Regions from separate parts of the Kineococcus aurantiacus genome, predicted to be linked through region 1. Evidence: predicted binding sites of a transcription regulator. Region 1 holds the regulator's gene; the other holds the start of a gene.
What was found. Region 1 encodes HrcA, which represses chaperone genes, less so after heat shock. Its sites were predicted from a motif close to GNTNGCACTCGGNNNNNCCGAGTGCNANC; they were not measured.
Positions count from the first base shown of each region.

Region 2: the regulator HrcA is predicted to act here: its motif matches at 3,114-3,142, upstream of BJ968_RS13020 (Hsp20/alpha crystallin family protein).

Region 1 is NZ_JACCBB010000001.1:812,298-818,687, reverse strand. Features, by position in the region: gene hemW (radical SAM family heme chaperone HemW) at 1-673, shown strand, start outside; gene BJ968_RS03930 (LLM class F420-dependent oxidoreductase) at 729-1,772, shown strand; gene BJ968_RS03925 (magnetosome magnetite crystal formation protein family) at 1,753-2,163, opposite strand; gene BJ968_RS03920 (DUF3097 family protein) at 2,225-3,091, opposite strand; gene hrcA (heat-inducible transcriptional repressor HrcA) at 3,199-4,239, shown strand; gene dnaJ (molecular chaperone DnaJ) at 4,268-5,389, shown strand; gene BJ968_RS25450 (Gmad2 immunoglobulin-like domain-containing protein) at 5,468-6,390, opposite strand, start outside.
Region 2 is NZ_JACCBB010000001.1:2,697,200-2,703,589, forward strand. Features, by position in the region: gene BJ968_RS13005 (cytochrome c oxidase assembly protein) at 1-221, shown strand, start outside; gene BJ968_RS13010 (OsmC family protein) at 243-644, opposite strand; gene BJ968_RS13015 (ATP-dependent 6-phosphofructokinase) at 786-2,183, shown strand; gene BJ968_RS13020 (Hsp20/alpha crystallin family protein) at 2,618-3,037, opposite strand; gene BJ968_RS13025 (DNA polymerase) at 3,180-5,009, opposite strand; gene BJ968_RS13030 (choice-of-anchor G family protein) at 5,057-6,390, opposite strand, start outside.

The sequences.
Region 1 (6,390 bases):
CTGGGCCCGCGAGGCCGGGCTCGACGTCAGCCTCGACCTCATCTACGGCACGCCCGGGGAGTCCCACGACGACCTGCGGCGCAGCCTCGACGCGGCCCTGGCCTGCGAACCCGACCACGTCTCGGCCTACGCCCTCATCGTCGAGCAGGGCACGAAGCTCGCCGGGCAGATGAAGCGCGGGGAGGTCCCCGAACCCTCCGACGACGACGAGGCCGACAAGTACGAGATCGTCGACGACACCCTCACCGCCGCCGGGTACGGCTGGTACGAGGTGAGCAACTGGGCGCGCGGCCCCGAGCACGCCTGCCGGCACAACCTCGCCTACTGGCGCGGCGGGGACTGGTGGGGGATCGGGCCCGGGGCGCACAGCCACGTCGGCGGGGTCCGGTGGTGGAACGTCAAGCACCCCACGGCCTACGCCGGGCGCATCGCGGCGGGGAACTCCCCGGCCCACGCGCGCGAACTGCTCAGCGACGACGACCGCCGCGTCGAGGACGTCCTGCTGCGCTCGCGGCTGGCCGAGGGTTTCGACCCCGCGTGGTGGGGCGTGCGGACGCAGGCCGCGCAACTGCTCATCGACGGGTTGCTGGAACCGGCCGCGGGCGGGCGGGTCGCGCTGACCCGCCGGGGCCGGCTGCTGGCCGACGCGGTGGTGCGGCGGCTGCTCGACTGAACCCGGCGGGGCGTGAGGCTCCTGCGGCGCGGACGGCCGCCGGTAGCGTGCCGGCATGGACCTCGGCCTGAGCCTCGGCTACCTCACCGGCCCCGTCGGGCCCGCCGCCCGGCGGGCGCTGGAACTGACCCGGGCCGCCGAGGACGCCGGGTTCGCCTCCGTCTGGGTCGCCGAGGCCTACGGCACCGACGCCGTCAGCGTCCTGGGCTGGCTGGCCGCCCAGACCACCCGCATCGGCCTGGGCTCGGCCGTCCTGCAGGTCCCCGCGCGCGCCGCGGCCTCGACCGCCATGACGGCCGCGACGCTCGACGGGCTCTCCGGCGGCCGGTTCCGGCTGGGCCTGGGCGTCTCCGGGCCGCAGGTCGCCGAGGGCTGGTACGGGCAGTCGTTCTCCCGGCCGCTGGCCCGCACCCGCGAGTACGTGGCCGTCGTGCGGCAGTTGCTGGCGCGCGGGGAGTCCCGGTTCGACGGCCGGCACCTGCAGCTGCCGCTGCCCGATGGCCCGGGGATCCCGCTGCGGCTCATGCAGCCCACCCCGCGGCCGGACCTGCCCGTCCACCTGGCCGCGGTGGGACCGCGCAACGTCGAGCTCGCCGGGGAGGTCGCCGACGGCTGGCTGCCGTCCTTCCTCGTCCCGGAGGACTCCACCGGGTCCTTCGACCGGTTGCGGGCCGGGTTCGCCCGGCGGGACCGGCCGGTGGAGGGGTTCGAGGTGACCGCGACCGTCCCGCTCGTCGTGACCGGCGCGAGCGGCCCGGCCCGCGCCGAGGCCGAGCGGCCCGTCCGCGACCTCCTCGCGCTGTACCTGGGCGGGATGGGCTCGCGGGAGCAGAACTTCTACGCCGACCTCGGCCGCCGGCTCGGCTTCGGCGCCGCCGTCGACGAGGTCCAGGACCTCTACCTCGCCGGCCGCCGGGCCGAGGCGGCCCAGCGGGTCCCGCAGGACCTGCTGGCCGCGACGACCCTCGTCGGGTCGGCGGCCTCCGTGCGCGCCCGGCTGGACGACTACGAGCGCGCGGGGGTCACCACGGTCGCGCTGGCGCCGGTGGGGGCCGACCCGGTCGCGGACCTGCGCGCGGTCAGCGCACCAGGCGGATGATCAGCGGGTACCGGTAGACGCGACCCTGGTTGGCCGTGACCGCGGCGACGACCGCCAGGACCAGCGCCACCAGCGCCGGCACGCCCAGCAGGGCGAACAGCGGCGACCCCAGCCCGAACGTCACCAGGGTCAGGACCGCCAGGACGACGCTCAGCACGATCTCGTAGAGCACCAGCGAGATCGTCATGTTCAGCGCCTCGGCGCTGTGGCCGCGCACGAACGGGCTGCGGTCCTTGAAGACCAGGAAGACGACCAGCGGGCCCAGGAACGGCAGCGTCACGAAGCTCGCCGCGATCGCGGACAGGTGCCCGAACATCCCCCACATCCGCTCGTCCGACGGCGACAGGGGCACCGGTGCGCGGTGCGGGGGCGGTTGCGGGGGCTGGCTCACGGCTCGATCCTGACCCTTCCCGCCGCGATCCGCCAGGTTCCCCGGCGCTCCGCCGGACCCCTCAGCGGTCGGCCAGGTCGGCGGTCACGAAGTCGACGAGTTCCTCCACCCGGCCCAGCAGCGCCGGTTCGAGGTCGGCGTAGGTGCGCACCGTCCCCAGGATCCGCTTCCAGCCGTGGGCGACGTCGGCCTGGGTGGCGTGCGGCCAGCCGAGCTCGGCGAGGACGCCGTGCTTCCAGTCCTGCCCGCGCGGGACCGTCGGCCACCGCGTCCAGCCCAGCCGCTGCGGCCGCACCGACTGCCAGACGTCGATGAACGGGTGCCCCACGACGAGCACGTGCGGGTTCGCGCCGACCTTCGCGACGATCCGCGACTCCTTCGACCCCGGCACCAGGTGGTCCACGAGCACGCCGATCCGGCGGCCCGGCCGCGGCGCGTGGGACCGGATCGCGGCGTCGAGGTCGTCGACGCCGTCGAGCATCTCCACGACGATCCCCTCGACGCGCAGGTCGTCGCCCCAGACCTTCTCGACCAGCTCGGCGTCGTGCCGGCCCTCGACGAGGATGCGCGAGGCGCGGGCCGTGCGGGCGCCCGCGCCGGCCACCGCGACCGACCCCGACGCGGTCCGCGTCGGCTGGACCGGCCCCGCGGCCTTCGGGGCGACCAGCCGCACGGGCTGCCCCTCGACCCAGAAGCCCGACCCCAGCGGGAAGGTGCGGGTCCTCCCCTTCGCGTCCTCCAGGACGACGACGTGCACCCCGCCGCTCTTCTCCACGCGCACCACGGCCCCGACCCAGCCCGTGTCGACGTCCTCCACGACCAGGCCCCGCACCGCCGGCTCGTCCCGGTGCACCGGCTTGGGGTGGGAGCGGGCGTGGGGGTCGGCCGAGAGCACGTCGGCGCCGTAGCGGTCGTCGTAGCGGGTCACCGGGGCACGCTAACGACGCGCGCGGGCCCGGCGGGGGAGGCGCGGCGGGCGCGGCAGCACTTAGACTTGGCACTCACCGGTGAGGAGTGCCAGCAGAAGGGGGACCGATGAGCGACGACCGCCGGCTCGCCGTGCTGCGCGCCATCGTCGAGGACTACGTCTCCAGCCACGAGCCCGTCGGCTCCAAGACCCTCGTCGAGCGCCACCAGCTCGGCGTCTCACCCGCCACCATCCGCAACGACATGGCCGTGCTGGAGGAGGAGGGGTACATCACCCAGCCCCACACCAGCGCCGGCCGCATCCCCACCGACAAGGGCTACCGGCTGTTCGTCGACCGGCTCGCCAACGTCAAACCCATGAGCCCGGCCGAGAAGCGGGCCATCGAGGCCTTCCTGCACGGCGCCGACGACCTCGACGACGTCGTCGACCGCACCGTCCGGCTGCTCGCGCAGATCACCCGCCAGGCCGCCGTCGTGCAGTACCCGTCGCTGACGCGCGCCACCGTCCGGCACGTCGAGCTCGTCGGCGTCGGCGGCCGCAGCGCGCTGCTGGTGCTCATCACCGACTCCGGCCGCGTCGAGCAGCGCGTCCTGGACGTCCGCTCCGCCGTCGACGTGGAGTCCCTGGGGGTCTCCCTGGCGGCGCTGCGCACCCGCGTCAACGCCTCCGTCGCCGGCAAGCGGCTGCGCGAGGCCCGCGACGCCCTCACCGACCTCGTCCAGCAGACCCCCGCCACCGACCTCGCCATCGCCGCCGAGGTCGCCGCGGCCCTGGGGGACTGCCTGACCGCCTCCCTGGAGGAGCGCGTCGTCCTCGCCGGGACCTCCAACCTGGTCAAGTCCGGGCCCGACCTGGCGACCTCCCTCGGCAGCGTCCTGGAAGCCCTCGAGGAGCACGTCGTGCTGCTCCGGCTGGTCCAGGAGATGACCGAGGACCCCGCGCGCGAGCGCGGTGCCCTGACCGTGCGCATCGGCGCCGAGAACCTGCACCTCGGCCTCGACGGCACGTCCGTGGTGACCAGCGGCTACGGCTCCGACGGCGAGCTGGCCCGCCTCGGCGTCCTCGGCCCCACCCGGATGGACTACCCGACGACGATGGCCGCGGTGCGCGCGGTGTCCCGCTACGTCTCGCGCATCCTGGCCCAGTGACCGGAACCGACAGGAGAACCCCGACCTCGTGAGCGACTACTACGACGTCCTCGGCGTCTCGAAGGACGCCTCGACGGAGGAGATCAAGCGCGCCTACCGCAAGCTGGCGCGCAAGCTCCACCCGGACGTGAACCCCGACGCGGGGGAGCAGTTCAAGGAGGTCTCCCAGGCCTACGAGACGCTGTCCAACCCGGACAAGCGGTCCGCCTACGACCGCGGCGGCTCGATGCCCGGCGGCGCCGCCGGCGGCTTCGGCGCCGGGTTCGGGTTCTCCGACATCATGGACGCCTTCTTCGGGCAGGGCGGCGCCGGTGGGCGCGGCGCCGGGCCCGCCAGCCGCACCCAGCGCGGCCAGGACGCCCTCATCCGCGTCGACGTCGACCTCGCCGAGGCCGCGTTCGGGGGCGAGCGCTCCATCCAGGTCGACACCGCGATCCTGTGCCCCACGTGCAAGGGCTCGTGCTGCCAGCCCGGCACCAGCCCGCAGACGTGCGACATCTGCCACGGCCAGGGGTCGGTCCAGCGGGTCGTCCGCTCGCTGCTCGGCCAGGTCATGACCACCCAGGCCTGCCCCACCTGCCGCGGCTTCGGGACCGTCCTGCCCTCCCCGTGCCTGGAGTGCTCCGGGGAGGGCCGCGTCCGCGCCCGTCGTCCCCTGACGATCCGCATCCCCGCCGGCGTCGACACCGGCACCCGCATCCAGCTCGCCTCCCAGGGCGAGGTCGGCACCGCCGGCGGCCCGCCCGGCGACCTCTACGTCGAGATCCACGAACGCCCGCACCCGGTGTTCTCCCGCTCCGGCGACGACCTGCACTGCACGCTGCAGGTGCCGATGACCGCGGCGGCCCTGGGCGCCACGGTCCCGCTGGAGACCCTCGACGGCAGCGAGGACGTCGACGTGCGCCCCGGCACCCAGGCGGGGGAGACGGTGGTCCTGAAGCAGAAGGGCGCCGAGCACCTGCGCGCCCAGGGCCGCGGCGACCTCGTCGTCACCCTCGACGTCGTCACCCCGCGCGAGCTCGACGACGAGCAGGAGGAGCTCCTGCGGCGGCTGGCCGAGCTGCGCGGCGAGGTGCGCCCCGCCGGCAAGCTCGCCCCCGCCCACCAGGGCGTGTTCTCCAAGCTGCGCGACCGGCTCTCCGGCCGCTGAGGCCCACTGCGCGCGGTGGGGCGCGCGGTCACCGCGCGCCCCACCGGGGCGCCCGCGGTGACCGCGCGCGCGAACCGCTCAGGAGACGGTGAACCCCTTGGTGTCGGCCAGCGGGGTCGCGCCCTCGCCGCCGGACTCGTCCGGCGCGACCACCGCGACGGTGTACGTGCCCGGCCCGACCTGCGCGGTGAACGAGAAGTCGTCGAACGTCCCGTTCGCCCCCGCCTGCACCGCCTCCCGCGCCACCTCGGCCCCCGAGGCGTCGGTGATCGTGTACAGCAGCGTGCCCTCGAACGCCGTCCCGACCCCGGTGACGGTCACCGAGCCCGACCCGGGCGTGACACCCGTGATCCACGCCGGGGCCTGCACGTCGGCCTGCGGGGCCCGCGCCACCGTGCGCGCCACGGCCTCCCCGAACAGCGTGGGCTCCGGCCGCCCGTCGACGCGGATCTCCACCGGGTCGCTCGACCCCGCCGCCGCCGTCACCGTGTAGACGAGCTGCTGCACCGCCGCGGTGGCGTCCGCGGCCCGGCCGGCGGCGGCCGACGCCGCCAGGTCCACGACCAGCCGACCCCCGGTGGAGGTGACCGTGGCGGTCGGGTCCGCCGACCAGGGGCTCGTGTAGTCCGGGTCGCCCGGCCCGCCGGCCAGCATGGCCCGCAGCGCCCGCGTGGCGTCGTCCGCGCCCGCGTCCCCGGCCCGCACGTACTCGCGGAACAGCTTCGGGGAGGACCCGCCCAGCCAGTACACCGGGACGGTGGCCGACCCCGAGGGCAGCGCCGCACCGGCCGGCGCCGACGTCGCGACCGACCCCGCCGGGGTGGACCGCGGGGTCCCCCGCGGCGCCGGCGAGGTGCCGTCCGGAGCCGGGGTCTCCTCCGGCGCCGAGGAGGCGGCCGACGTCGCCGGGGACGCCGGGGACGCCGAGGACGCCGACGCGCTGGGGGACGGCGAGGTGGACGCCGCGACCGTCGTCACGTCGCCCCCGTCGCGCTGGGTCA
Region 2 (6,390 bases), 1.9 Mb from region 1:
AGCTCCTGGCGAACCAGCAGGAGGGCGGCGACATCGCCTGGGGGATCGGTGAGGTCCCCACCCTCGTCCTCGTCCTGGGGGTCGCCATCGGCTGGGCGCGCTCGGACGACCGGGAGAACCGCCGCCGCGACCGCAAGGCCGCGCGCGACGGCGACGCCGACCTCGCCGAGTACAACGCCATGCTGCAGCGGCTGGCCGACCGGGAGGGCCCCCGTCCCTGAGGGCCCCCGGCCGGGCCGGGCTCAGGCGAGCTGGACCTCCAGGGTGCTCGCGTCGAGGGTCTTGGTGAACGGGCAGATGGACAGCGCCTGCTCCAGCACCGACGAGGCGTCCCCGCCGGCGTCCGGCAGCGTCACGCTCAGCGCGTACCGGGCGGTGTAGCCGGGCCCGTCCGCGCTGCTGAGGGTGACCCGCGACTCCACCGCGGCGCCCTGCGTGCTGCCGCCCGCGCTGGTCGCGGCGATCCGCAGCGACTCCAGCAGGCACGAGCCGAGGGCGGCCGCCATGAGCTGCTCGGGGTTGGTGGCTGCCCCCGCCCCCTGCAGCTCGCGGGGTTCGTGCACGTCGAGGGTGAGGGCTCCGTCGTCCGAGCTCACCGAGCCCTCGCGGGCGGTGACGGTCCCGGTGTACAGGTCGTTGGCCATGGCCACGACGCTAGGCAGTGCCGGCCCGGTCCGCGCGTCGACTGCGGCGCGGCCCCCGCCGCGACCCCGGGGTGATCGGCGTCACGGCCCTGTCCGATGATGGGGGCTCGCCTGCCCCCGCATGGAGAGGACCGCGCGCTCATGGCCGAGCCGACCGACCGCCCCGCGAGCCGTGAGCCCATCGACTTCACCGTCGAGACGCTGGGCCCCTGCACCGTCGACTCCCCGCTGGCGCCGCGGCTGCAGGCCCGGCGCACGACCCAGCACTACATCGAGGAGACCGACCGCGTCCTGTTCGACGACACCCTCTCGAAGGTGTCCCGGCGCGAGGGCGACCTGGAGGACCTGCCGAGCCTGGAGCCCACCGGCCCGCGCAAGAAGATCTTCTTCGACCCCTCCAAGACGCGCGTCGGGATCGTCACGTGCGGCGGGCTGTGCCCGGGCATCAACAACGTCATCCGGGGCCTGGTCTCGGAACTGACCACCCACTACGGCGTGCGGCGCATCTACGGGTTCAAGAACGGCTACCAGGGTTTCGTGCCGCGCTACGGCCACGACGTCGTCGACCTCACGCCCGAGTCGGTCAGCGGCATCGACGGCGAGGGCGGCACCATCCTGGGCACCTCGCGCGGCCAGCAGGACGCCGCCGAGGTCGTCGACTGCCTGGAGCGGATGGGCATCTCCGTCCTGTTCGTCATCGGCGGCGACGGCACCATGCGCGGGGCGCAGAAGATCTCCGCCGAGATCAAGGCGCGCGACCTGAAGATCGCCGTGGTCGGCATCCCGAAGACCATCGACAACGACATCCCGTTCATCGACCAGAGCTTCGGCTTCCAGTCGGCGTTCAGCGAGGCCTCCCGCTCCATCCGGTCGGCCAAGGTCGAGGCGCGGACGGCGCCCAACGGGGTGAGCATCGTCAAGCTCATGGGGCGGCACTCCGGGTTCATCGCCTGCTACGCCGCCCTCGCCCAGAACGACGCCGACTTCGTCCTCATCCCCGAGGTGCCCTTCACCCTCGACGGGCCGGGGGGTTTCCTGCAGCGGCTGCGGGAGAAGGTCGCGACCCAGGGGCACGCGCTGGTCGTGGCCGCCGAGGGGGCCGGGCAGGAGCTGTTCGACCCCGCCGACGCGGCCGCCTCGCTCAAGGACGCCTCGGGCAACAAGCGGCTGCAGGACGTCGGTCGCCTGCTGCGGCAGGCGATCACGGACGACTTCGCCGCGCACGACCTCGAGCTCAACATGCGCTACATCGACCCCAGCTACGTCATCCGCAGCGTCCCGGCGAACCCGTACGACGCGGTGTACTGCATCCGGTTGGCGCACGCGGCCGTCCACGCGGCCATGGCCGGGCGGACCAACATGGTCGTGGGGCGCTGGCGCCGCCGGTTCGTGCACATCCCGATCGCCCTGGCCGTCTCGGACCGCAACCAGGTCGACCCGCACGGGGACCTGTGGTGGTCGGTGCTGGAGGCGACGGGGCAGCCGTGGTCGTTCGGCGACTTCGCGGCCGAGCAGGTCACGGCGTTCGGGGGGCAGTGACCCCGCCCGGGCGAGGGGCCCGCTCCTGACGTCCGGTCCGCGCTGAACGGGTCCCGGGCGGCCGTCGTGCCGCCCCGGGACCCGTCCGTGCGCGTGGAGGTCGTACCGGTCGATCGTCCTCCTCCCTCACCGGCGTCCGCCGGGGTGCTCGTGGGGTGCCTTCAGAGTCGTGCGCCGGGACCGGCCGGGGCCCCGCCCCCGCGGAGGGGCCCGCTCCCGGCCGGTCGGTCGTCGGTCGGTGTCCTGGTCGGCGGCGGTTCCCCCGGCGGGGGCCGGACGCGGCCCGGGTGGGGGAGGGGCGAGCGCCGTGCCCACGTCGAGCAGTCCGGACACGATCGCCCAGAACTCCGCCTCGGTCTCGTCCGGGACCTCCCCGGGGGGTTCGTCCGGTCGTCGACCCGGCTCCTGGAGCAGGAGTTCCACTCCGGCCGCCGTCAGGAACCGATGGCCTGCGGGCTGTCGTGGGTCTCGACGGCGATGCGCCGGGGTTTGGCCCTCTCGGCCACCGGGACCCGCAGGGTCAGGACACCCGCGTGGTAGGCCGCGCTGATCTTCTCCGTGTCGAGGTTGTCCCCGAGGATGAGCTGGCGGCTGAACACCCCGCGCGGGCGCTCGGCGGCGATCATCTCCTCGGTGCCCTCGTGCACGGGGCGCTGGGCGCGGACGGTCAGGACGTTGCGTTCCACGTCGAGTTCCACGCTGGCCGGGTCGACGCCGGGGAGGTCGAACTCGACGACGAACTCGTCACCGGTGCGCCAGGCGTCCATCGCCATGACGGCCGGCCGGGCCGTGGTCCCCAGGACCTGCTGGGTGAGTCGGTCGAGTTCCCGGAAGGGATCAGTGCGCATCAGCATGGCAACCACCTCCGTTGTGCGAGAGACGATGCGCTCCAACCTGGGTCACCGGGCCGGGCCGGTGCCCAGACATTGATTTAGCACTCCCGTCCGTCGAGTGCAAGAGGTTCCCGAGGGTTTCGGCCAGGCCCGGGAACCCCGTTCACTTCGCCTCCGACCAGCGCTGCACGACGCTCACGTCGGCGACGAAACGCACCCCCGAACCGGCCGCCCACCGGTCCGCGGTCCGCGTCAGCGCGACCTCCAGGAGCCCCGCGGCGCGCTGGGCGTGGGCGGCCGGGACGTGCAGGAGGAGTTCGTCGTGCAGGCACAGCACGATCCGGCCCCCGGACCCGGCCAGGCCCGCGCGCACCGTCGCGGCCCACGCCTTGAACAGTTCCGCGGCCGCGCCCTGCACGACGGCGTTGCGGGCGAACCGGCCGCGCGCGGTCGTCGCGGTGCCGGTCTCGCCGGGGGCGGGGGCGGGGACCCGCACGAGCCGCCCGCCGTACGTGCGCACGTCGCGCCCGGCCCGCCCGGCCTCCTCGGCCGCCCGCAGGTGGGCCAGCGCGCGCGGGTAGGCGCGTTCCATGCGCCGCAGCGCCTCCCCGGCCGCCCCCGAGGTCTGCCCGTACATCGCGGCCAGGACGGCGACCTTCGCGGTCGGCCGGTCCGCGGCCAGGGCCGCCGCGACGGGGGCGTACAGGTCGTCGGCGTGCGTGGCCGCCACCAGCCCGGGGTCGCCGGAGACCACCGCCAGCACGCGCGGTTCCACCTGGCCCAGGTCGGCGCGCACGAGGACGTGGCCCGGTTCGGCCGCGACCGCCGGCCGCAGCTCGGCGGGCAGGTTGTGCAGCCCGGCCTGCGCCGTCATGCGCCCGGCGGCGGCGTCGGCCGCCGACCACCCCCCGCGCAGCCGCCCGTCGCGGCCCACGTGCTCGTCCAGCCACGAGTACCCGTAGGTCGTCGCCAGCCGTTCGGCCTTGCGCCACAGCAGGAGCGCGGCCACGGCGGGGTGGGCGTCGCGGAACGCCTCGAGGCGGTGCGCGCGCGTGTCGGGCACGTCGAAACCCAGGCCGCGCAGCGCGGCGAGGACCTGGGCGGGGTTGCGCAGGTCCAGGTCGCCGCGGTGGTCGCCGTGGCGGTCGCCGTGCTGGTCGCCGAGGTGCCGGCGCACGGCCTCGTCGCGGGCGGCCCGGGCGCGCCGCTCCTCGGCCGGGGTCGCCGGGCGGGGCCCGACGGCCGCGCCGACGATCGCCTCGGCCGTCGCGCGGTCCAGCGGCAGGCCCGTGCGGGACAGCTCCACCGCCAGCAGCGCCGCCGCCGACTCGGCGTACCCGGTCTGGACGGGCAGCGGGGGGCCGGCCGGCTGCGGGCGGTGGTCGGGCAGCGCGGCCAGGGCCCGCGACTGCGCCGCCGCCACGTCGAGGGCGAGCCCGGCCCACCGCGCGGCGCGGTCGAGGCGCTGCGGCGGGTCCACGTCGAAGGCGCGGCCGTCGGCCCACGTGGGGGACACCTGACCCGCGCCGGTCACGGGCTCGTCGGCCGCGGCCGCCCCGTCGAGGTCCAGCGTCGCGGTCCCGTGCGCGGCGTCGGGACGCCGGGACGGCGGCGGGGGAGCGGGGAGCCCGTGGGCCGCGGCCCACACCGCGCCGGGGTCCTCCCGCGCGCCGCCGCCCAGCACGCGGTGCACGGCCGCGAGGTCGTGGCAGCGGGCGAGGTGGACGTCGCCGGCGCGGCCCGCGGCACCGGCCGCCGACCACCAGGTCCAGCGGGGCGCGAACTCGGCCTCCAGGTCGGCCAGGACGCCGGCGGGGTCGTCGGTGGCGACGGCCCAGCGGTGGCCGGGGACGGCCAGGCCCAGGCCGCCGGGCACGACGACCAGGCCGAGCGCGGGGACCGTCCCCAGCCGCCGCAGCCCGGCCCGCACGTCCGCCACCCCGGGCACCCCGGGGGCCCCGACCACCTCGACCACCTCGACCGCCTCGACCACCCGGCCAGTGTGACCGGCGGGTGCGACGGGCCGGGGCGGCCCGGTCCTCAGGGCGTGAGCGGGGTGACCGGCCCCACGACGGCGGTGGCCAGGCGCAGGTCGGTGGGGGCGGGGGCCAGGACCCCCACGCGCAGGGCGCTGACCCGGTGCGTCCCGCCGGTCGGGGAGTCCTGCGCGTTGACGGTCAGGGTCAGCACCGAGGTCAGCGCCGTCACCACGGGGGTCAGCGCCGGTCCCGCGGCGGCGACCACGGGGGTGAGCGCGGCGACGAGGCCGGGCACGGCACCCCCGGGGGTCGCGAACAGGGTCGTGGTGACCACCGTCCCCAGGGCCGCCAGCAGGGGCGTGGCCACGGTGGTCAGCAGGGCGCCGGACGCGACCGCCCCGTCGACGCCGACGGTGCCCCGGCCCTGCGCCAGCTCACCCAGGGTCGAGGTGACGACCACGGCCCTGGTCGGCCCCAGGCCCAGGGGGGCGACGGTGGTGCGCAGCTCGACGGCCGCGGCGTTCAGGGTGGCGGTCAGGCGCTGCTGCACCTGCGCCTGCCAGGCCGTGAGCAGCGCCGTCACCCGCGCCGGGACGGTGGTCAGCCCGGTCAGCAGCAGCTGCGTGTCGGGCGCCCGCCCGTTGAGGCCGCCGGACCCGCTGAGCAGGGCGGCCAGGTCCACGGTGACCAGCCCGGTGCGCAGGTCCACGTTCACCACCCCGTCGGACAGCGGGGTCGCCAGCAGCGCGGTGCCCAGCGCGGCCAGGTCCACGGTGACGGTCGCCGAGCTGGCCCCGGCGGTGCCGCCGAGCAGGGGCCCCACGACGGTCCGCAGCGTGGACTGCAGGCTCACCCCCAGTGCGTCCACGGTCGTGGAGACCGCGCCCAGCTGCGTGGTCAGCGTGGTGCCGACGGTCCTGACCGCCGGGACGCCGGCCCGGACGGCGAGCGAGGCGATGGTGTAGCTGCGCTCGGGGGTGACCGCGGCACCGGCCGGCTGGCAGCCGTCCAGCGCGGCGCGGGCGCCGACGGCGCCCACGCCCAGGCTGACCCCGGCCAGGGCCGCGGTGGTGGGGGCGAGCTTGGCCAGGTCGAGGGTGGCCACGTCCCCGGCGGGGGTGGCGCTGCCGACGGTGAGGGCGCCGCTGTCGGAGACGAGGCCCGCGGCGGCGACGGCCCTGCCGTCGCTGCCGGCCCGGGCGTACTGGCCGTACGCGCCGAGGTGGGTGCCGGCCAGCGGGAACGCCACCGTTCCGGTCAGGTCCGTGGTCAGGGCGGCGTCCAGGGCCGTGACGGTGAGGTTGTCGCGGTACGCGTCGGTCCCGGCCCGGGGGGCCGTGGCGGGGACCGCGCTGGCACCGGTGCCCGGGTTGGTGGCCGACACCCCGGCCAGGC